Linked DNA regions of Neorhizobium galegae. The protein of the gene in region 1 interacts with the protein of each later gene in a pairwise test. Links are inferred from orthologs where the notes say so. Each region holds a gene or a part of one and is shown in the gene's direction. Other genes may lie near its edges. The genes, in order: rlmB and LZK81_RS11940.

Evidence for each region.
Region 2: the proteins of rlmB (region 1) and LZK81_RS11940 interact in binary tests that used the Escherichia coli proteins (3 or more experiments, as listed by UniProt). The link is inferred for Neorhizobium galegae from one-to-one orthologs.

What each region holds. Positions count from the first base shown.
Region 1 is NZ_CP090095.1:1,683,760-1,696,211, reverse strand. What follows is about bases 3,554-6,329. They hold rlmB (23S rRNA (guanosine(2251)-2'-O)-methyltransferase RlmB), read left to right. Parts: upstream 3,554-4,390; coding sequence 4,391-5,269; downstream 5,270-6,329. Other genes in these bases: LZK81_RS08445 (UDP-glucose dehydrogenase family protein), read left to right, coding at 6,314-6,329; cysQ (3'(2'),5'-bisphosphate nucleotidase CysQ), read left to right, coding at 5,355-6,143. Outside these bases: rplA (50S ribosomal protein L1), read right to left, coding at 1-25; rplK (50S ribosomal protein L11), read right to left, coding at 27-458; transcription termination/antitermination protein NusG, read right to left, coding at 636-1,166; preprotein translocase subunit SecE, read right to left, coding at 1,183-1,383; tuf (elongation factor Tu), read right to left, coding at 2,308-3,483; more of LZK81_RS08445, read left to right, coding at 6,330-7,618; LZK81_RS08440 (transglycosylase SLT domain-containing protein), read left to right, coding at 7,777-8,670; LZK81_RS08435 (glutathione S-transferase N-terminal domain-containing protein), read right to left, coding at 8,698-9,369; LZK81_RS08430 (TetR/AcrR family transcriptional regulator), read left to right, coding at 9,461-10,081; LZK81_RS08420 (NAD kinase), read left to right, coding at 10,507-11,280; LZK81_RS08415 (TetR/AcrR family transcriptional regulator), read right to left, coding at 11,348-12,004; LZK81_RS08410 (multidrug effflux MFS transporter), read left to right, coding at 12,175-12,452. UniProt on the Escherichia coli protein: Specifically methylates the ribose of guanosine 2251 in 23S rRNA.
Region 2 is NZ_CP090095.1:2,372,465-2,383,006, reverse strand. The notes cover bases 1-2,844. They hold LZK81_RS11940 (NAD(P)H-hydrate dehydratase), read left to right. Parts: upstream 1-603; coding sequence 604-2,085; downstream 2,086-2,844. Other genes in these bases: LZK81_RS11935 (DUF72 domain-containing protein), read right to left, coding at 2,082-2,844; LZK81_RS11945 (P-II family nitrogen regulator), read right to left, coding at 1-261. In the rest of the region: more of LZK81_RS11935, read right to left, coding at 2,845-2,894; excinuclease ABC subunit UvrA, read right to left, coding at 2,919-5,840; LZK81_RS11925 (single-stranded DNA-binding protein), read left to right, coding at 6,088-6,636; LZK81_RS11920 (HPP family protein), read right to left, coding at 6,686-7,834; LZK81_RS11915 (MarC family protein), read right to left, coding at 7,939-8,568; gyrA (DNA gyrase subunit A), read left to right, coding at 8,796-10,542. UniProt on the Escherichia coli protein: Bifunctional enzyme that catalyzes the epimerization of the S- and R-forms of NAD(P)HX and the dehydration of the S-form of NAD(P)HX at the expense of ADP, which is converted to AMP.

The sequences.
Region 1 (12,452 bases):
GAATACGCTTTGCAAGCTTTGCCATGTTAAGCCACCACTTCCAGGCCCATGGCGCGGGCAGAGCCCTCGATCATGGCCATTGCGCCTTCGAGATCAGCAGCGTTCAAATCCTTCATCTTCGCCTGGGCGATGGTCTGGATCTGAGCCTTGGTCAGGGTGCCTGCCTTGGCGCCCTTGCCCGGGGTCTTGGAACCCGAGGTGATCTTCGCTTCCTTCTTCAGCCAGTAGCTGACCGGAGGCTGCTTCATCGCGAAGGTGAAGGACTTGTCCTGGAAATAGGTGATGACGACCGGGATCGGCATGCCCTTTTCCATTTCCTGCGTGGCAGCGTTGAACGCCTTGCAGAATTCCATGATGTTGATGCCGCGCTGACCAAGTGCAGGACCGATCGGCGGGGACGGATTGGCCGACCCTGCCTTCACCTGCAGCTTGAGGTGGCCCATAACTTTCTTAGCCATAACTCTCTGCCTTTCGTTAGAGACCGGTTTCCCGGTCCGACATGCCGGCTTTCACCGGCGGCTGCGGTTGCGTGGTTCGGTCGAGATGCCCGGCTAAGGCACCATCCCTCCCACGCGCTTGCGGCAAACGCCGCACGAGGCCCGCCGAATAAACGGCCGGCCCCATTTCGAAACTCATCAGACCTTTTCGACCTGAGCGTATTCCAGCTCGACCGGGGTCGCACGACCGAAGATCGAGACTTCCACCTTGAGGCGGGAGCGCTCTTCGTCGACATCCTGAACGGTGCCGTTGAAGGACGCGAAAGGACCGTCCGAAACGCGAACCTGCTCGCCGATCTCGAAAGTGATCGAGGACTTCGGCCGCTCGACGCCTTCCTGGACCTGGCCAAGGATGCGCTCGGCTTCAAAGTCAGGGATCGGAACCGGCTTGTTGTCGGAACCGAGGAAGCCCGTGACCTTCGGCGTATTCTTGATCAGGTGATAGGCTTCGTCGGTCAGGTTCGCACGAACCATGACGTAGCCCGGAAAGAACTTGCGCTCCGAGTCGACCTTGCGGCCACGACGCACCTCGACGACCTTCTCGGTCGGCACCAGGATCTTCTCGAACAGATGCTCAAGCCCCTTCTGGCGAGCCTTGTTCTCGATGTCCTCAGCCACCTTCTTCTCAAAATTGGAATATGCGTGGACGATGTACCAACGCGCCGCCATCTTTAATTCTCCAGATTCAAACGCTGACGTTCAGTACGAGACGGAGCAACCATCCCATGAGCTGGTCTGCAGCGAAGAAAAACAGCGCGGCGAACACAACCATTACCAGAACCATGGCCGTGGAAATCATGGTCTCGCGACGCGACGGCCAATGGATTTTCGACGCTTCGGATCGCACCTGGCGCAGAAACGTAACTGGATTGGTCTTGGATGCCATTGATTGCCCACGCAATTACGGCGCGTAAAGCTGAACTTGCTCAGCCCCACGCACCGCGTGTCTGTTTTGACCTACATAAACACCCCTTCCCCTTTACACAAGTGGGAAAACAGTGTTCGATGAAATTTCGCCGTTTTGCACGGCGACCATTTCCCGACAATTCCGCTGCGGATAATCTCGCGCCAATCATCTGAAAGTGGCAGGGGCGGCCGGGCTTGAACCGACGACCTGCGGTTTTGGAGACCGCCGCTCTACCAACTGAGCTACACCCCTTCAACCTTGGCGGACCATAAACCGGAAACTCGGCCTGGCCGCCAACTGGCTAGGCGCTCCCTTTAAGGGGATGCGTTGCGCTTTGCAAGAGCATTTTTGATATCCGGACCGTTCTGCCTCAGCTTTCGGCCGGACCCGTCAAACGCCTCGGCAAAGCGAACGCCCGAAAGCGCCGTCCCGGCGCCGCCTGCGCCTATTTCCCTGCCCGGCAGCCGATCCGCAATGGCTTCGATTGATCGGCAGAGGCTCCCCCAGGAGGTCGGTCGGGAGGCGATTCGCAACGGAAGCAATCGGTGGGGCCGCGCTTACACCAGTAGAGGTGATCGCCGACGGGCATTTACGCTTGCCCCCAACCCGTCACCGGGCGGCGACTTGCCGGCTCGGGTGGGTGTCTGCCCGCCTCCCCGGCCGGTATCCGTCAATTCCACGGTCGGCCTGACAGCGCCCGGCTGTAGCGGGCCCGTCGTCGCGTAAGGGGCTCGGCAGTCTGCGATGTGCCGGGCCGCGACAAAAGCTCATTTCCGTGGCGAGAGCACGCTTTTTCCCAAAGCTGACTCAGGGTGAGCCGCCCGATTGACTCAAGGGCAGGGCTTGAATGCGAAAGGCCCCGCCGTTGCCGGCAGGGCCTTTGCTATTTGATGTCGCTATCGATTACTCGATGATCGAGGCGACGATGCCGGCGCCGACGGTGCGGCCGCCTTCGCGGATCGCGAAACGCAGCTTTTCTTCCATCGCGATCGGAACGATTAGCTCGACTTCAACCGTGACGTTGTCGCCCGGCATCACCATTTCCGTGCCTTCCGGCAGCGATACGATGCCCGTCACGTCCGTCGTGCGGAAGTAGAACTGCGGACGGTAGTTGGTGAAGAACGGCGTATGACGGCCACCTTCTTCCTTCGTCAGGATGTAGGCTTCGGCCATGAACTTCTTGTGCGGCTTGACCGAACCCGGCTTGCACAGGATCTGGCCACGCTCGACGCCGTCACGGTTCACGCCGCGGACGAGAGCGCCGATGTTGTCGCCGGCCTGGCCCTGGTCGAGCAGCTTGCGGAACATTTCAACGCCGGTCACCGTCGTCTTCGAGGTCGGGCGGATGCCGACGATCTCGACTTCTTCGCCAACCTTGACGATGCCGCGCTCGACACGGCCGGTCACGACCGTACCGCGACCCGAGATCGAGAACACGTCTTCGATCGGCATCAGGAACGGCATGTTGATCGGACGCTCAGGCGTCGGGATGTAGGCGTCGACAGCGGCCATCAGCTCGCGGATCGAATCTTCGCCGATCTTCTTGTCCGAATCTTCAAGAGCGGCCAGCGCCGAACCCTTGATGATCGGAATGTCGTCGCCCGGGAAGTCGTAGGACGACAGAAGTTCGCGCACTTCCAGCTCGACGAGCTCGAGAAGCTCGGCGTCGTCGACCTGGTCGACCTTGTTGAGGAACACGACGATTGCCGGAACGCCAACCTGACGGGCGAGCAGGATGTGCTCGCGGGTCTGCGGCATCGGGCCATCGGCAGCCGAGCAGACCAGGATCGCGCCGTCCATCTGGGCAGCACCGGTGATCATGTTCTTCACGTAGTCGGCGTGGCCGGGGCAGTCGACGTGGGCATAATGGCGGGCAGTCGTCTCATATTCGACGTGCGCCGTCGAAATGGTGATGCCGCGTGCCTTTTCTTCAGGAGCCGCGTCGATCTGGTCATAGGCCTTGTACTCGCCGAAGTACTTCGTGATCGCGGCCGTCAGCGACGTCTTGCCATGGTCAACGTGACCGATCGTGCCAATGTTGACGTGCGGCTTGTTGCGCTCAAACTTGCTCTTTGCCATTGAATGCTTCCTGTGAACATAAGGGTGGACCCGGCGACCGGGTTTGGTGTCGCCGTTTAAGGCTTTCCACTAGAATGCGCAAGACATAATTACGACGCGCGCCCGGACAAGGGGAGCAGGCGAAATCGGCTTGAAAATGCCCGGGGACGGCCGGTTCAGCACGCGCTCAGGGCAAGATCCAGACCGGCTCTGATTTCGGGCTTCAGCGAACTGACGAGCGCCGTAAGCGCAAAAAGCCCCGCGGTCGGGTAAGGCCGCGGGGCTCCAGGTCCGCCTTGATGACGCCAGTATAGCACAGAAGTTTGTTCCGGGACTGCCTGTCGGCCACCGCACCTACCGGCCGGGAGCTCGCACTGGATGCGCGGCCCAAAACGACGCGGGGACCCGTGCCTCATTCCGGTCGACGGAAGCTTCTGGTCCCACGGCATGGCGCAAGCCGCACGATCGCCGGGCCTGCTTCGACAGGGACGCTGGAAAGCGTTGCACCACAGGCACGCCGTCATTGTAAATCGTTGAGATTGTGGAGCGGGTAGCGGGAATCGAACCCGCGTATTCAGCTTGGAAGGCTGCTGCTCTACCATTGAGCTATACCCGCGGTGTGGTGTCCGATCAGAGACGAATGGTGGAGAGAGTTGGATTTGAACCAACGTAGGCTGAGCCAACGGATTTACAGTCCGTCCCCTTTAACCACTCGGGCATCTCTCCAGTTTTTCGTCCGGATCGTGAGACCAAGTTCGTCAGACCTTGAAGCTTGCCGCCCCTCGATCTGCGCCGCGTATATGACCGCCTCGTTCTCGTCTGTCAACACGAGTAAGAAGCAAAAATGACGAAAATAAATCAGCCGCTCTTTCGATCCGCCTCCCCGTCGAGGGCTTTGCCCGGAGAGCGAGGATGGCTATAAGGCCTGATGAGCAAGGACGACAAAGAAGACAAATCCACCCGCGACACCCATTATGCGACGCTTCGGCGCGCCGTGCGCGACTCCAAGCGCGAGCGTGGCGAAATTCCGACGCCGCCGCTGAAACGGCCGAAATCCAACAAGGACTGGAAACCGCCGCAGCTTCAACCCGAACAGGTCTTCCTCTATGGCCTGCACACGGTGCGCGCGGCCCTCGACAACCCCGAGCGCAAGCTCATCAAGCTGTCGGTGACGCAGAACGCCTTCGCGCGGCTCGAGATCGGCGAACCGGAGACGCTGTCCTTTCCGGTCGAATTCGTCTCGCCGCAGGATATCGACAAGGTGCTCGGCCCCGAAGCCATCCACCAGGGCGTGATGCTGGAAACACGCCCCCTGCCCGTCCGCCGGCTGGAAGGCTTGAAGGCAAGTCCGCTCCTGCTGGTCCTCGACCAGGTGACCGACCCGCACAATGTCGGCGCGATCATGCGTTCGGCGGTCGCTTTCGGCGCCGGCGCCGTCATCACCACCCAGAGACATAGCCCGACCGAATCCGGCGTACTGGCCAAATCGGCCTCCGGCGCGCTGGAACTCATACCTTATATACAGGTCACTAATCTCGCCGACGCGATCGAGGAACTGCACCGGCTCGGCTTCCAGACGATCGGGCTCGATTCGGAAGGCCCGGCCCCGCTCGAAGGCACGTTTGCCGGTGGCCGGATCGCTCTCGTGCTCGGCTCGGAGGGCAAGGGCCTGCGGCAGAAGACCCGCGAGACGGTCAACGCGCTTGCCCGCCTCGACATGCCGGGCGCCATCAAATCGCTCAACGTCTCGAACGCCGCCGCGATCGCGCTCTACGCGACACAGCAGCATCTCGCCAAGGCCGGTTGAACCGAGCCGTTTTAGACTCCCATGCGCGGGGCAAACGTGTCATGGGAAGTCTAAGCAACCGACGTGACCAGCCTCCATGGAATTCATGCTCGCTACATTCGAACAAGCCGCGCTGCTCGCGGGCAAGGCCATCCTGGACATCTACAGGGCTGGGCCGAGCACCAGCTACAAGGCCGATCGGTCCCCGGTCACGGAGGCGGACGAGCGGGCTGAAGAAATCATCCTCGCCGAACTTGCCCGAGCTTTTCCGGAGATTCCCGTCATCGCGGAAGAATCGGTCGCGATGGGGCGCATCCCGTCGATCGAAGGGCGCTCTTTCATCCTTGTCGATCCCCTCGACGGTACCAAGGAGTTCATAAACAACCGCGAGGATTTCACGGTCAACATCGCTCTCATCGAGAACGGTGCGCCGATCCTCGGCGCCGTTTATGCCCCTGCCCTCAAGGTCGCCTATCTCGGCGGCGGCGGACGGGCGGAAAAACTCGTCGTCGATGACAATTTCGCGGTGACGAGCCGGGAGCCGATCGTCGCAAGGCCGGTCGGGAGCCGGCCGATCTGCGTCGCGAGCCGCTCTCACAATTCCGCAGAGACCGAGGCCTTCCTCGAGAAATCCGGCGCCGCCGATATCCGCAGTATTGGTTCCTCGTTGAAATTCTGCCTGCTGGCGGAGGGTGCCGCCGATCTCTATCCCCGCTTCGGCAGAACCATGGAATGGGACACGGCCGCCGGCGACGCCGTATTGCGCGCGGCGGGCGGCAGCACGGTCACGCTCGACGGGGCGCGGCTTACCTATGGCAAGACCGGTCGCGCGGACATGCTGGATTTCGCCAACCCCGATTTCATCGCCTGGGGATCGCGGCCTGGAAACTCCTAGCCGTCGTCCCATTGTCATCACCCGGTAACATTGGCCAGTCAGGGGGGCCTCCCGGGGTAACGCCCACCCAGGCCTGTGACAGGCAGCCAAGCCGACGCGTTGCATTCCCTTTCGGATGCGCTTAGGAAACCGCTGCGCGTGAGATTGCCGAGCAAAGATGAGGATTGTTGATGCGTATTGTGATGGTTGGATCGGGTTATGTCGGCCTCGTGTCGGGAGCCTGCTTTGCGGATTTCGGACATGACGTCATCTGCGTCGACAAGGCTGAGGAAAAGATCGAGGCGCTGAAAAAGGGCGGCATCCCGATCTTCGAACCCGGCCTCGAGGCTCTGGTCGAATCGAACGTCAAATCCCGTCGCCTTTCCTTCACCACCGAGCTCGGCCCGGCGGTTGGCGATGCCGATGTCGTCTTCATCGCCGTCGGTACGCCCTCGCGCCGCGGCGACGGCCATGCCGACCTCGGTTATGTCTATGCCGCGGCACGCGAAATCGCCGAGGCGCTGACCGGCTTCACCGTCATCGTTACCAAGTCGACCGTCCCGGTCGGCACCGGCGACGAAGTGGAGCGGATCATCCGCGAGACCAATCCGGATGCGGATTTCGCCGTCGTCTCCAACCCCGAATTCCTGCGCGAAGGCGCTGCGATCGAGGACTTCAAGCGTCCGGACCGTATCGTCGTCGGCCTTTCCGACGAGCGCGCCCGCGGCGTGATGACGGAAGTCTACCGTCCGCTCTATCTCAACCAGTCGCCGCTCCTCTTCACCAGCCGCCGCACGTCCGAACTGATCAAATACGCCGCAAACGCCTTCCTGGCGATGAAGATCACCTTCATCAACGAGATGGCCGACCTCTGCGAGCGCGTCGATGCCGACGTCCAGGACGTTTCGCGCGGCATCGGCCTCGACGGGCGCATCGGCTCGAAATTCCTGCATGCCGGCCCCGGCTATGGCGGCTCCTGCTTCCCCAAGGACACGCTGGCGCTCGCAAAGACCGCTCAGGACTATGACAGCCCGGTGCGCCTCATCGAAACCACTATCGCCGTCAACGACACCCGCAAGCGTGCCATGGGCCGCAAGGTGATCGCGGCCGCCGGCGGCGACGTGCGCGGCAAGAAGGTCGCCGTCTTCGGGTTGACCTTCAAGCCGAATACCGACGACATGCGCGACAGCCCCGCGATCGCCGTCGTCCAGACGCTGCAGGATGCCGGCGCGATCGTGTCCGGCTACGATCCGGAAGGCATGGCAAACGCCAGGCAGATGATGGATATCGAATTCGCCAGCGGTCCCTACCAGGCCGCTGAAGGCGCCGATGTCGCGGTTCTGGTGACCGAGTGGAACGAATTTCGCGCACTCGATCTGGAGCGCCTGAAGTCCGTCATGAAGAGCCCTGTCCTTGTCGACCTGCGCAATGTCTATCGGGCGCGGGAGGTGGAAGCGCATGGCTTTGCCTATACCGGCGTCGGCAAGGTGCACTAGGACAGTCCCGAAGGCGTCGGGATTGAAGGCACCGGCCTGGAACCTTGGGCGTTGCGCGAGGGGTGTCCTGAATGTTCCTGGTGCCGAAGGCTTTCAAGCGGCGGCTTGATTAGGCATATTGCATGCCGATGATGTTTCGCCATCTCATGCAAACAGGCCTGGCCTTGTCATTGGCAGTCCCGCCCCATGGCGGGAGCATTGCGGCTGCCGAAGACCCCGCCGCTCCCGAATGCCGATACGAGCGTGCGGCATCGGGCGGCATGGACCGGCTCTGCATCCGCTCCGAAACCTACAATCATGATCTCTGCCAGGTGATGGAGCGGCTCGCCGTGACGAACGGGCTGCCGCCGGAGTTCTTCGCCCGCCTGATCTGGCGCGAAAGCCTGTTTCGGGCCAATGCGGTGAGCCCGAAGGGCGCCGAGGGCATCGCCCAGTTCATGCCGGCAACCGCGAAGATCCGGGGGCTGGCGAACAGCTTCAATGTCGCCGAAGCGCTTGTCGCGTCCGCTCTCTATCTCGTCGATCTGCGCGACCGTTTCGGCAATCTCGGCCTTGCCGCCGCGGCCTATAATGCGGGCGAAGCCGGGCTGGAAACATTCCTGAAGGCCGGCCGGCTGCCGATCGAGACGCGCGACTACGTGTACGCGATTACCGGTCACTCGGCGGAGACATGGAAAGACAATCCGCCGAAGGTGGCGGCTCAGTCCCTTGCCCCCGGAAAATCCTTCATCGACGGCTGCGTGCGGCTCGCCAATACGAGGCGGCTCAACGAGACCGTCCTGATCGCCTCGGCGGATTGGGCGCCATGGGGCGTGCAGCTTTCGGCCCACTACAATCCGAATATCGCCAGCCAGCTGTTTGCCAGCACGATCGGCCGGCTGCCGGCGCCGCTCAACGCGGAACGGGCGCTCGTCGTGCGGCAGAAACGCGGCAATTTCGGCTATCGCCCGCGCTATGCGGCGCGGATCGGCCGCGCCACCAGAGCCGAGGCGACCGACTTGTGTAGCAAGATCAGGGCACAGGCGGTGCCCTGCACGGTGTTCCGGAATTGAGATATTGGAGTTCGGAGCGGGAGGAAGTCACGGCCTGACCGCTGCGGCCCGATGGGTTTGGTCGGCCGCAGGTGCAAAGAAAATGCTGCCGGGCTGCTCGTGAAGGCCTTCCGCGCGGAGTGCCTCGCGCACCGCGGGCCGTTCGGCCACGTGAGAAAAGAAGGCCGAAAGTTTCGGCCATCGATCGAGGTCAATGCCGATCCAGGGCGACCAGTTAAGGCAGACGAAGAGATAGGCATCCGCGACCGAGAAACCTGTCCCATCCAGATAGGGTTCTCCGATCCGGCCGTTCAGCCAGTCGAGCCGGTTCGACACCAGTGCGCGGATCGCCTCGTGCGACGGCGCATAGGCCGCGCTGAACAACATGGCCATCGGCTTGTGCAGTTCCGCGGTGATGAAGTTCAGCCGGGATTGCATGCGGCTGCGCGCCAGGCTTCCTGACTCGGGAAGCAATTTGCGTCCGCCCGGCACGCTTTCGGCGAGAAACTGGACGATCGCCGGCCCTTCCGTCAGCACCGCCCCGTCATCGAGCATCAGCGCCGGTACGTAACCCGTTCCGTTGATCGCGAGATAATCGTCGCCATCCGACGTGCGGTGGTTCGCGCGATCGACCATAATGGTTTCGATCTCGAGCCCCAGCTCGCGGCAGACGATGTGCGGGGACAGCGAACAGGCGCCGGGGTGCATATAGAGCTTCATCATTTGCTGTTTCCGATTCTGCGCGGTTGAGTATTTGTACTATTTCGCATAAAATTCTGATCGTCAATAATTTAATGCGGATCAGTACAAAATGAGCGAAGCTAGGAAACGTGGGCGACCGCGGGCTTTTCACGCCGGAACTGCGATCGAGAAGGCACGCGAGGTCTTCTGGGACAGAGGGTTCGAGGGCACGTCGCTCGATGCGCTAAGCGCTGCGACGAACCTCAACCGCCCGAGCCTCTACGGCGCCTTCGGCGACAAGCAGGAACTCTATCTCGGCACCCTTGCCGGATACCGCGACGACAGCCTCGATGCCCTGACGGAAGCGCTCGATCCCTCCCTACCGCTTGCGGAAAATCTCGCGGAAATCTATCGCCGGTCGCTCGCCATCTATCTTTCGGGAGAAACCGCGCAGCGCGGCTGTTTCCTGATCGGTACCGCCACGGCGGAGGCGATCCAGCATCCGCGGGTGCGCGACATGCTGCGCATCAGCCTCGAAGCCTTCGATACCAGGATCGAGCAACGGCTGGCCTTGGCGATTGAAAGAGGTGAGCTACCGGAAGGTTCCGACCCGCAGACGCTCACCTGGCTCGCCTCTTCCGTCATGCACTCGCTAGCTGTTCGCGCCCGCGCCGGAGCCTCCCGCGAGATGCTGGAGGCTCTCGCAAAGGCCGGCGTCGAGATGGTCTGCGGTCCGAAGCGGCAGGATTAGCTCGCGGCTTTCAGCATGCTCGTACGGAAGGACAGAGAAAGCCTCGCGGCAAACGCCAAATTCCGTGATGTTTCGAAGCCGCAAAAACTGGAAGTGCTTGGTGCCCCCGCCAGGGTTCGAACCCGGGACCCCCTGATTACAAATCAGGTGCTCTACCAACTGAGCTACAAGGGCACTTTCGAGTGGGGAGTTACCAGATTTTCCCCTGCTGTAAAGAGAAAATCGCTGCAACATCACATACCGTGCATTCGAGCTGGGTTGTTTCACTTACCGGCGATGGCGCAAGGCGCTTGTCCAAAAGCCTGTTTTTCCTGTACTTAATGCCGTCCGGCCGGCATGGTCCTGTCACAGGCTCGTGTTAGCTCAATTGGTTACAGCGTCCCTTGCGCGGCCCTTCGGGCGGCGGCACCCTTAAAGGCCCGTTCATGTCGTCCCAGACGAACAAGCTCTCCATCATCGCCTCGACGGCCCCGGAAGCACAATCCGCGCTGGAGGAGCTCGTGCGGCTCTACGGCAACGTGCCGACCGCGCAAGCCGACGTGATCGTCGCGCTCGGCGGCGACGGGTTCATGCTGCAGACGCTGCACGACACGATCAACACGGGCAAAAGCGTCTATGGGATGAATTGCGGCTCGGTCGGCTTCCTGATGAACGATTTTCGCGCCGAAAAACTTCATGAGCGAGTGGCCGAATCGGTGGAAAACGAATTCCACCCGCTGAAGATGACGACGGAAAACGAGGACGGCTCGACATCGGTGGCCCTCGCCATCAACGAGGTCTATCTTTTCCGGCAATCCTATCAGGCGGCCAAGCTCAGGGTGGAGATCGACGGCCATGTGCGGCTGGAGGAACTGATCTGCGACGGGCTGATGATCGCCACGCCCGCCGGTTCGACCGCCTACAATCTCTCGGCGCATGGGCCGATCCTGCCGCTAGAGGCGCCGCTGCTCGCCATGACGCCGGTCTCGGCATTTCGCCCGCGGCGCTGGCGCGGAGCACTGCTGCCGAACCACGTCTGCGTCGATATCCACATCCTCGAACCGGAAAAGCGGCCGGTCAATGCGGTTGCCGACAATACCGAGGTGAAGTCGGTGCTGAAGGTGCGGGTGGCGCAATCGACCGAAATCACCGCACGCATCCTGTCCGATCCCAACCATTCCTGGTCTGACCGGATCCTCGCCGAACAGTTCAACAACTGACTCAGCGTCAGCGTGTGTGACTCAGCGTTAGCTCACGCAGATGAAACCTGTTGCGCTTGCGTGAAACTCAGCGCTTCGGTGTAAAGGCGCGCAGAAAAGTGCGGGTGGCGTTCGCCGCCATCTGGTCGATCTCCGATTCGGGCGTCTGGCGGCCGATCTGCTGATCGTAGCGAAGGTCAGTCGCCAGAAGCGCCATATACTGGCGGGCGGCAAGCGCCGGATCGTCGATCTCGAGGTAACCGCCATGGGCGAGCTGTGCCAGGCGGGCGGCAATCGCCGGATATTTCTTGCCCGGCCCGTATTCCTTCCAGGTTTCGAAAAGCTCGGGGAATCGGGCGCCTTCGGTCTCGACCACCTTGCGCAGCCAGCGGCCGTTCGGGTCGCAGATCGCCTTGCGCAGGAGCTGGGCCGAAAATTGCGTCAGCTCCGTCTCGATATCCTGCGGCGTCACGGGGAAAGTATCGAGCACGCGAAAGAAACCGGCGCTGGAGCGGTCGGTGATTTCGGCGACCACGACCTTGAAAAGATTATCCTTGTCGCCCAGCTGATTGTAGATCGTCTGGCGCGATACCCCTGCCCTTGCCGCGATCGCATCGATGCTGGCGCCGCCAAAACCTTCCTCGGCAAAAACATCGGCTGCAGCATTGAGGATCGCCTGGCGCTTATTCTGCGCTGGCGGCCAGGTGTCGTAATCGCGCGGAAGTTCGGCAGACGAATTTTTCATGACATCACCATAGCGGGGCTTGACGGATTGGACAATTGTGTCCAAAATATTTTACATGATTGTTTAGGCCCATTCCCCCGCACATGGCCGGCTCTCATATTCATCTCCCATAATCGTCCTCGCCCTGCCGTTACCACGGCAGATGTGGTGACGGGAAAGGTTTTTTCCAAATGCAAAGCAGAGCTCCTTCGCATGCCCTGTCGCTCGGGCTGCTCTCCGCTATCGGGCTTTTCGCCCTCGACATGTATCTCCCGGCATTGCCGACCATCAGCGTAAACCTCAATGCCGACAGCCATGCGGTGCAGGCGAGCCTGATCTCCTTCTTCGTCGCCATGGCGGTGTCGCAGATCGTCTACGGCCCGGTCTCCGACATGTTCGGCCGCAAGAAGCCGCTCTATGTCGGTCTCGCTCTTTATGCCATCGGGGCCGTCGGCTGCGCGCTGTCGCC
Region 2 (10,542 bases), 690 kb from region 1 along the record:
TCCGATCCGTCCAGTCTGTGCAGCGTTGCGGATCGCCTCGATGACCGCATCCGCATTCTCGTCCGCCAGGACGACCTCGACTTTCACCTTGGGCAGAAAGTCGACAACGTATTCCGCGCCGCGATAGAGCTCCGTATGGCCCTTCTGGCGGCCAAAGCCCTTGGCTTCGGTCACTGTGATCCCCTGTAAGCCGACTTCCTGAAGGGCTTCCTTCACTTCGTCGAGCTTGAAAGGCTTGATGATCGCTTCGATCTTTTTCATGAGAAACTATATCTCCGCTTCTCTCTTGAAGCAGGCCGTTACCCGCTCGCCCATGCCAATGCAGTTATCGTGCCAAACTCGGAAGCCACTTTCAAAAAAATAATGCGGTTTTGCACTAATTCCCGACAAAACAGCGGCTTCAGTGGCAAAATTTCTGCCGTTTTCTCGAAATTTGTGCGTTGCGACACAAGAATCGGAGTTTTTTGAAGTTTTTTCGAAACTTAAGCGATATCAAATATAGTCAAGGTAAGGCCTCCTATTTAGGCAATTGCATAATTTTTATTCCGTTGCGGCTAGGGAAGTGGCGCTTGTTTTCTGATCATCTTTCCGTTCAATAGCGCTATGGATGCTTCGCTTGTTTCACTGCTTCTGACGCCCGACGAGATGGCGGCGGCGGATGCCGCCTCAGCCCGATCCGGCATTCCGTGCTTTGACCTGATGGACAGGGCAGGCCGCGCGATTGCTGCCGCTGCACTTCGGCATTTTCCCGGCGCCTTGCGGTTTGTCGCACTCTGCGGTCCCGGAAACAATGGGGGGGATGGATATGTGGCGGCCCGCGCGCTTGCCGAAGCCGGCGCCACCGTTGACGTCCATCATCTCGGCGATCCCAGAACACTGAAAGGCGATGCAAGGCGGGCCTGCGATCTCTGCGGCCTGCCGTCGAAACCGCTCGAAGCCTATCGGCCGCAGGCCGGCGACGTGGTGGTCGACGCGTTGTTCGGTGCCGGCCTGACCCGCAACGTGCCGGACATTGTCGCGGAGGTGATCCGCAAGGTCGGCGAGGCGGGGGTATCAGTTCTTGCGGTGGACCTGCCGTCCGGTCTCTGCGGGAGGCGGGGCGTCCCGCTCGGCGCCGCCTTCCTGGCCGCCCATACGGTCACTTTCATGACTCGCAAGCCGGGTCACCTGCTGCTGCCGGGCAGGTCTCTCTGCGGTGACGTCGAGGTTTTCGATATCGGCATTCCGGCCCGCATCATCCGCGAGGTTACCGGCAAGATGAGAGAGAATGGACCCGAATTGTGGAGTGGTCTGCTGGCCGAGCCGGAAAGCGACACCCACAAATATCGCCGCGGACACCTGGCCGTGTTCTCGGGCGAGGCTGGCAAGACGGGTGCGGCTCGGCTTTCGGCGGCCGCAGGCCTGAAGGCGGGGGCAGGCTTGGTGACGGTCGGTTCGCCAAGTGATGCCATGCCGGCCAATGCGGCCTCGCTGACCGCGATCATGCTGCATCCGGTCGACACGGTGAAGGACCTGGAAAACTGGCTTCGCACGGCGAGGCTTGCCTCTTTCGTGCTCGGGCCGGGATTCGGCATCGGCAAGAAGGCGAGGCAGTTCGCGCTGGCATTGAAGGATCGGCCGCTGGTGCTCGACGCGGACGGAATTACCTCCTTCAAGGAAAAGCCCTCAGATTTGTTCGATGCCTTTGCCGGCGGGGAGCCCCATCTGGTGCTGACGCCGCACGAGGGCGAATTCGCCCGCCTGTTTCCCGACATCGCCGCGGATGACAACCTGAGCAAGGTGGAAAAGGCGGTGGCGGCTTCCGCCCGCGCTCACGCTGCCATTGTCTACAAGGGCGCCGATACGGTGATCGCTGGCCCCGACGGTCGCGCTTACATCAATACCAACGGACCGCCGTGGCTGGCGACTGCCGGTTCCGGCGACGTTCTGGCCGGCATGATCGGCGCATTGCTCGCCCAGGGCATGCCCGCCTTCGAGGCGGCCGCTGCGGGCGTCTACCTGCATGGAGAAGCCGGAAAGCGGGCGGGCAGGGGCATGACGGCCGAGGACCTCGCCGCCCATGCCGGCATCGGGCTGGATCCCTAGCGTCGGCTTTCGAGGAGTTCGCGCATCGCCATCGCGCCATAGGGCGCGTTCACCTTCCCCTCGTGGATGAAGAAGGCGAAGACGTCGCGCGGCTTCTTCTTGACTTCACGCTTCTCGTCAACCAGCGGCAGATCGTCCGGCACGCCGCCTTCCGCCCAGGTTTCCAGCCTTTTCGCCCAGGCCTTCATATCCTCTTCCGCATAACAGGTCTTGATGTCGTCCGACCCTTTCTGCAGGCGCGCGTAGACGAAATCCGCCGTGACATCCGCGATCATCGGATAGTCGAAATGGTCGGCACAGACGGGCGCGATGTTGTATTTCGAAAGCAGCGCGATGAATTCAGGCACCTTGAAACTGTCGTTGCGGACCTCGACCACATGGGTCAGCTTCAAGCCATCGAGCTTGTTCGGCAACAATTTCAGGAAGGCCTCGAAATCGTCGGCCTCAAACTTCTTGGTCGGCGCGAACTGCCAGAGCAGCGGCCCGAGATGGTCGCCAAGCTCGGTCAGGCCCTGGGTCAGGAACTTCTCAATCGATTCTCCCGCCTCGGCCAAAACCTTGCGGTTGGTGGTGAAGCGGCTCGCCTTCAGCGAAAAGATGAAGCCGTCCGGCACTTCCGATGCCCATTTGGCGAAGGTCTCGGGCTTTTGCGATCCGTAATAGGTGCCGTTGACCTCGATGACCTTCAGCTTGCTTGCGGCATATTCGAGCTGTTTTTTCTTGGCCAGTTTTTCAGGGTAGAACGTGCCTTCCCACGGCTCGAAGGTCCAGCCGCCGATGCCCGTGCGAATAGTGCCGGCTTTGGTCATGAATTGCCTCCCTTGTGCGGAGGTTCACTCCGCCGCTTCCACCTTCTTGACCGGCCGCCGCTCCAGCAGTTCCTTCAGGAAATGGCCGGTATAGGACCGCTTTTCCTTGACGATCTGCTCGGGCGTGCCGGCCGCGATCACTTCGCCACCGCCGGTGCCGCCTTCCGGGCCGATATCGATGATCCAGTCGGCGGTCTTGATGACCTCGAGATTATGTTCGATGACCACCACGGAATTGCCCTGGTTCACCAGTTCCTGCAGCATTTCCAGAAGCTTGGCGACGTCATGGAAATGCAGGCCGGTCGTCGGCTCGTCGAGGATATAAAGCGTGCGTCCCGTCGAGCGTTTCGACAGTTCCTTGGCTAGCTTGACGCGCTGCGCCTCGCCACCCGAAAGCGTATTGGCCTGCTGGCCGACCTTGATGTAGCCGAGGCCGACATCGAAAAGCGACTGCAGCTTGTCGCGCACCGCCGGAACCGCCGAGAAGAACTCGACGCCTTCCTCGACCGTCATGTCGAGCACGTCGGCGATCGACTTGCTCTTGAAGGTCACGTCGAGCGTTTCGCGATTGTAGCGCTTGCCGTGGCAGACGTCGCAGGTGACGTAGACGTCCGGCAGGAAGTGCATCTCGATCTTGATGACGCCGTCGCCCTGGCAGGCTTCGCAGCGGCCGCCCTTGACGTTGAACGAGAAACGGCCCGGCTGGTAGCCGCGGGCTTTCGCCTCTGGCAGGCCGGCAAACCAGTCGCGGATCGGCGTGAAGGCGCCGGTATAGGTGGCCGGGTTCGAACGCGGCGTGCGGCCGATCGGCGACTGGTCGATATCGATCACCTTGTCGATATGCTCGAAACCGTCGATCCTGTCGTGCTCGGCGGGGATTTCGCGGGCGCCCATGACGCGGCGCGCGGCGGATTTGTAAAGCGTCTCGATCAGGAAGGTCGACTTGCCGCCGCCGGACACGCCTGTCACAGCGGTGAACACGCCGAGCGGAATGGCGGCGGTGACATTTTTCAGGTTGTTGCCGCGGGCGCCAAAAACCTTGATTTCCTTGCCCTTCTTCGGCTTGCGGCGCTCCGCCGGTACCGGCACGCCGAGCTCGCCTGACAGATATTTGCCGGTCAGCGATTTAGGATTGGCCATCACCTCGCTGGGCGTGCCTTCGGCCACCACCTGTCCGCCATGGATGCCGGCTGCCGGGCCGATATCGACCACGTAGTCGGCACTCATGATCGCGTCTTCGTCATGCTCGACGACAATCACCGTATTGCCGATGTCGCGCAGGTGTTTCAGCGTATCGAGCAGGCGGGCATTGTCGCGCTGGTGCAGGCCGATCGACGGTTCGTCGAGCACGTAAAGCACGCCGGTCAGGCCCGAGCCGATCTGCGAGGCAAGCCGGATGCGCTGGCTTTCGCCGCCGGAGAGCGTGCCGGAATTTCGCGACAGGCTGAGATAATCGAGGCCGACATCGTTCAGGAACCGCAGGCGTTCGCGGATCTCTTTCAGAATGCGGACTGCGATTTCGTTCTGCTTGGCGTTCAGCTGTTCCGGCAGCACCTCGAACCAGTCGCGCGCGATGCGGATCGACATCTCGGTGACCTGGCCGATATGCAGCTTGTTGATCTTTACAGCGAGTGCCTCCGGCTTCAGGCGATAGCCGTTGCAGGCCGGGCAGGGGGCTGCCGACATGTACCGTTCGATCTCCTCGCGCGCCCAGGCGGAATCTGTTTCCTTCCAGCGGCGCTCGAGGTTCGGCACGATGCCTTCGAAATTCTTGACCGTCTTGTAGGAGCGGGCGCCGTCGGCATAGTGGAATTCGATCTTTTCCTCGGTGCCTTCGAGGATGGCTTTCTGGGCCTCCGCAGAAAGCTCGTTCCAGCGGCTGGACAGCTTGAAATCGAAAACTTTGCCCAGTGCTTCGAGCGTCTGGTTATAGTAGGGAGACGTGGATTTCGCCCATGGCGCAATCGCGCCGTCGCGCAGCGTGCGGGCAGGCTCCGGTACGATCAGCGCCTCGTCCACCTTCTGTTGCGAGCCAAGGCCGTCGCAGGTCGGGCAGGCGCCAAAGGGATTGTTGAACGAAAACAGCCGCGGCTCGATTTCCGAAATGGTGAATCCGGAAACGGGGCAGGCGAACTTTTCAGAGAACAGCACCCGTTCGTGCGTCTCGTTGAGAGACTTGTTCGCAGATCCGCCGGCCGAAGTCTCTTCCGGCGGCAGCGGCTTGTCGGCGAACTCGGCGACCGCCAGCCCGTCTGCCAGTTTCAGCGAGGTTTCGAGACTGTCGGCCAGACGCGCGGCAATATCGGAGCGGACCACGAGCCGGTCCACGACGATATCGATATCGTGCTTGTATTTCTTGTCGAGCGCCGGAACGTCGGCGATCTCGTAAAATTGCCCGTCGACCTTGACGCGCTGGAACCCCTTTTTCATCAGGTCGGCGAGTTCCTTCTTGTACTCGCCTTTGCGCCCGCGGATCATCGGCGCCAGAATATAAAGACGCGTGCCTTCCTCGAAGGCGAGGATGCGGTCGACCATCTGGCTGACCGTCTGGCTCTCGATCGGCAGGCCCGTCGCCGGTGAATAAGGCACGCCGACGCGCGCAAAAAGCAGGCGCATATAGTCGTAGATTTCGGTGACCGTGCCGACCGTCGAGCGCGGATTGCGCGACGTCGTCTTCTGCTCGATCGAGATCGCCGGGGAAAGCCCGTCGATCTGGTCGACATCCGGCTTCTGCATCATTTCCAGGAACTGGCGCGCATAGGCCGAAAGACTTTCGACATAACGCCGCTGGCCTTCCGCATAGATCGTGTCGAAGGCGAGCGAAGACTTGCCCGAACCGGACAGGCCGGTCATGACGATCAGCGAATTGCGGGGCAAATCGAGGTCGATGCCCTTCAAATTATGCTCGCGCGCACCACGTATGGAAATGCTCTTCAGTTCGCTCATCTTCATGCTCTCGGGAGGATCGAAGGCCCTTATGTAGTGATTGATCCACGACTGTCGAGACGAAACTGCTGCCATGCAATGCCGTTCCCGAGTCGGTTGACAGCACTATAAGAATAAAATAGAACAAATAAAGAACAAATTTGCCTGTGGATTAAAGATCGCAAAAACCCAATGGCTGGGCCCGATGGGCTAGAGTGCCGCGATTGATTTTTGGTGCCGTTACCGGGCGGCAGATGAGGTGATGAATATGGCTGGTAGTGTGAACAAGGTAATCCTGGTGGGGAATGTGGGGGCTGATCCTGAAATCCGCCGGACGCAGGACGGCCGGCCGATCGCCAATCTTCGCATTGCCACGTCCGAAACCTGGCGTGATCGCAACAATGGCGAACGCCGCGAGAAGACCGAATGGCATACGGTCGTCGTCTTCAACGAAGGTCTCTGCAAGGTCGTTGAGCAATATGTGAAGAAGGGCGCCAAGCTCTATATCGAAGGCGCGCTGCAGACCCGCAAGTGGCAGGACCAGACCGGCAACGACCGCTATTCAACGGAAATCGTGCTTCAGGGCTTCAACTCGACGCTGACCATGCTGGATGGCCGCGGCGAGGGCGGCGGCGACCGTGGTGGTGCTGGCGGCAATCGTGTCGGCAATGATTTCGGCGGCAACGACTTCGGCGGCGGTGACGATTACGAGCGCCGGCCTGCGGCGGGCGGTGCGAGCCGTGGCGGTCAGTCCTCCGGCGGTCAGCCGGCTGGCGGCAATTTCTCGCGCGATCTCGACGACGACATCCCGTTCTGATCGGTCGGTCGCCATCGATTTCTGAAACGGCAGCTGCCTGAATTATCGATCAGGCGGCCGCCTTGTCGGCGAGCATCGCGACCAGGACGTCCGATTGCGAGAGAATGCCGACCAGTTTGTTGTTCTCCCGGGTTACCGGCAGGTAGTGCAATCCCTCTTCGGCGAAGATGACGATCGCGTCTGCGATCGGCGTGGCCGGGCCAACCGTCTTGACCGGCGCTGTCATGATGTCCTTGACCGTGTCGTTCGGCGCGCTGGCGCCCGACAGAACCAGGCGCAGGCGCTGCGCAAATCCGATTTTTGGCCGCCCTCTCGTCCAGTTCGCCTTATCGAGGAAATCGGTCTGGGTGACGATGCCGACCACTTCCGCCCTGTCGTTGGTGACCGGCAGGGCCTTGAAATGGTGGGCGCGCATCAGGTCGTGCGCCTCCTTCAGCGAATTGTCCGGAGCCACCGCCACCACATCGCGTGACATGATGCTGGCGCAATCGAGATGGCCGGCACGCCGGCGATAGGAGCGCAGTTCCGTCCGCCGCAGGATCGTTTCTAGGTCGTCGCGGTCGATATCCAGGAACTCGTCGTATTCTTTCAGGACATCGTCGAGGTCGGAAGAGGTGAAGCCGATGCGCTGGATCGAGGCGGGATCGGTCGTGCCGTGATCGGCCGTCGCCGGCTTGGCCGCGTGCGGGTACCGACGTCCCGTCAGATTGTTGAAGACCAACGCGATCAGCAGCAGGGCCAGCGAATTGCCGGCGATCGGCCAGATCACGAAGCCGTATCCGAGTTCGTGGATCGTCGGCCCGCCGAGCACGGCGGTGAGCGCGATCGCCCCGCTTGGGGGATGCAGGCACCGAAGCGTCATCATCGCGGCGATGGCAACGGCGATCGCCACCGCCGAGGCCAGGAATGGGTCGGTTATCAAAAGAGCGGCGGTCACGCCGACAAGGGCGGCGACGGTATTGCCGCCGAGGATCGACCACGGCTGTGCAAGCGGGCTGGAAGGCACCGCAAACAACAGCACGGCCGAAGCCCCCATGGGGGCGACCAGCGCCGGAAGCGTTGCATCCACCTTCAAAGCCAGGCTTCCCAGCAGGCCCGTCACCAGAATTCCCGCGAGCGCGCCCAGTGCAGCGCGCAGTCTTTCCCTGGGGCTGACGGGGGTGGCTTCCGGCAGGAGCCGGCGCAACAGGCGGCGCATCATGGAGACCTTCGAGTGAGGTGAGATGAATCGCGTTTTAGCAGAAAATTCCGCTCTGTCGTCCGTGTCTTACCTAAGGCTGGGTCTTACCTAAAGACTGAGACCTAAAGATTGAAGGCCGAGCGCACCCCGTCGACGACGAACTGAACGGAGAGTGCCGCGAGGATGACGCCGAGCAGGCGGGTGAGGATCGCCCTTCCGGTGACGCCGAGGAAACGGTCGAGCCGCTCGGCGACCAGAAGCGTCGCGTAGACGAGCAGCATGATCAGCGCGATGACACCGATGAAGAGCGCACGGTCGACAATGCCGGGCAGGGTGCCGGAAAGCAGGACGGTGGCGGAGATCGCGCCTGGCCCGGCAATCAGCGGCAGCGCCAGCGGAAACACCGCGATATTGTGGATGTGGTCGATGGTGATCGCCGCCTGGGATGTCTTCTCCTTTCGCTCCTGGCGTTTCTCGAACACCATTTCGAAGGAGATCCAGAAGAGCAGCAGGCCGCCGGCGATGCGGAAGGCCCCGATCGAAATGCCGAGCAGCCCGAGCACGCTCGAACCGAACAGCGCGAAGACGGCGAGGATGCCGAAGGCGATCAGCGATCCTCGGAACGCGACCTGGCGGCGCTGGAGGGCGGTCATGCCGACGGTCAGGCCCAGAAAGACCGGCGCCAGCCCGGGCGGGTCGAGTGTCACGAGCATCGTGGTCAGGGCATTGACCAGCATATCGGGGGTCGCCATATCCTCTCCCTGTCAGGCTGCAATCCTTGCAGTCGCATGCGAAGATTGTTAGGACAGGCCGGCAGCGAAAGAAAGCCCACCCCGTCAGCGTCGCGGCATGTTTCGACCTTGTCCAAAAGCCGTGTTAAAGCCGCAAAAGCTGTTCAAAACCATTGTGGAAATTGGCGCTCGGAACCGCTTTCCGCTATAAAAAAGAAACTGATTCCGAACAGAGATCGTGATCCGATTTGACTGAGCAAAGCACACCCGGCGGCGGAAAGCTGCCTCCAGGCATCGAACCCATTTCCATCATGGAAGAGATGCAGCGGTCCTACCTCGATTACGCCATGAGCGTCATCGTCAGCCGCGCCCTTCCTGACGTCCGCGACGGACTGAAGCCGGTCCACCGGCGCATCCTGTACGGCATGTCGGAACTGGGCATCGACTGGAACAAGAAATACGTTAAATGCGCCCGTGTAACCGGGGACGTGATGGGTAAATTCCATCCGCACGGCAACTCGGCGATCTATGACGCGCTGGCGCGCATGGCCCAGGATTGGTCGCTCCGCCTGCCGCTGATCGATGGTCAGGGCAATTTCGGTTCGATCGACGGCGACCCGCCGGCGGCCGAACGTTACACCGAGTGCCGCCTCGAGAAAGCGGCCCACGCCCTGCTCGACGATCTCGACAAGGAAACCGTCGATTTCCGCGACAACTACGACGGCACGCTGTCCGAGCCTGTCGTTGTGCCGGCGAAATTCCCGAACCTTTTGGTCAACGGCGCAGGCGGCATCGCCGTCGGCATGGCGACCAATATCCCGCCGCACAATCTGGTGGAAGTGATCAACGGCTGCATCGCCCTGATCGACAATCCGGCGATCGAACTGCCGGAAATGATGGAAATCATTCCCGGTCCGGACTTTCCGACAGGCGCCCTGATCCTGGGGCGGTCCGGCATCCGTTCCGCCTACGAGACCGGCCGCGGCTCGGTGATCATGCGCGGCGTCGCAGCAATCGAGCCGATGCGCGGTGATCGCGAGCAGATCATCATCACCGAAGTTCCCTTTCAGGTGAACAAGGCGACCATGGTCGAGAAGATCGGCGAGCTGGTGCGTGAAAAGCGCATCGAGGGCATTTCCGACCTGCGCGACGAATCCGACCGCCAGGGCTACCGGGTCGTCGTCGAGCTGAAGCGCGATGCCAATGCGGACGTGATCCTCAACCAGCTCTATCGCTACACGCCGCTGCAGACCTCCTTCGGCTGCAACATGGTGGCGCTGAATGGCGGCAAGCCGGAACAGCTCGCGCTGCTCGACATGCTGCGCGCCTTCGTATCCTTCCGTGAGGAAGTGGTTAGCCGACGCACGAAATACCTGCTGCGCAAGGCTCGCGAACGCGCCCACGTCCTGGTGGGCCTTGCGATCGCGGTCGCCAATATCGACGAAATCATTCTCCTGATCCGTCGCGCACCCGATCCGCAGACGGCGCGCGAGCAGTTGATGACCCGTCGTTGGCCGGCTCAGGACGTCGATGCGCTGATCCGCCTCATCGACGACCCGCGCCACCGTATCAACGAGGACGGCACCTACAATCTGTCCGAGGAACAGGCGCGTGCCATCCTCGAACTGCGTCTCGCACGCCTGACCGCACTCGGTCGTGACGAAATCGGCGACGAGTTGAACAAGATCGGCGCGGAAATCAGCGATTATCTCGATATCCTGTCATCGCGTCTTCGTATCCAGACCATCGTCAAGGACGAGTTGATTGCCGTCCGCGACGAATTCGGCACGCCGCGCCGCACGCAGATCCTTGAGGGCGGCCTCGAAATGGACGATGAGGATCTCATCGCCCGCGAGGACATGGTCGTCACGGTTTCGCATCTCGGTTATATCAAGCGCGTCACGCTCGGCACCTACCGTGCCCAGCGTCGCGGCGGCAAGGGCCGTTCCGGCATGGCGACGCGCGACGCGGATTTCGTCACGCGCCTGTTCGTGG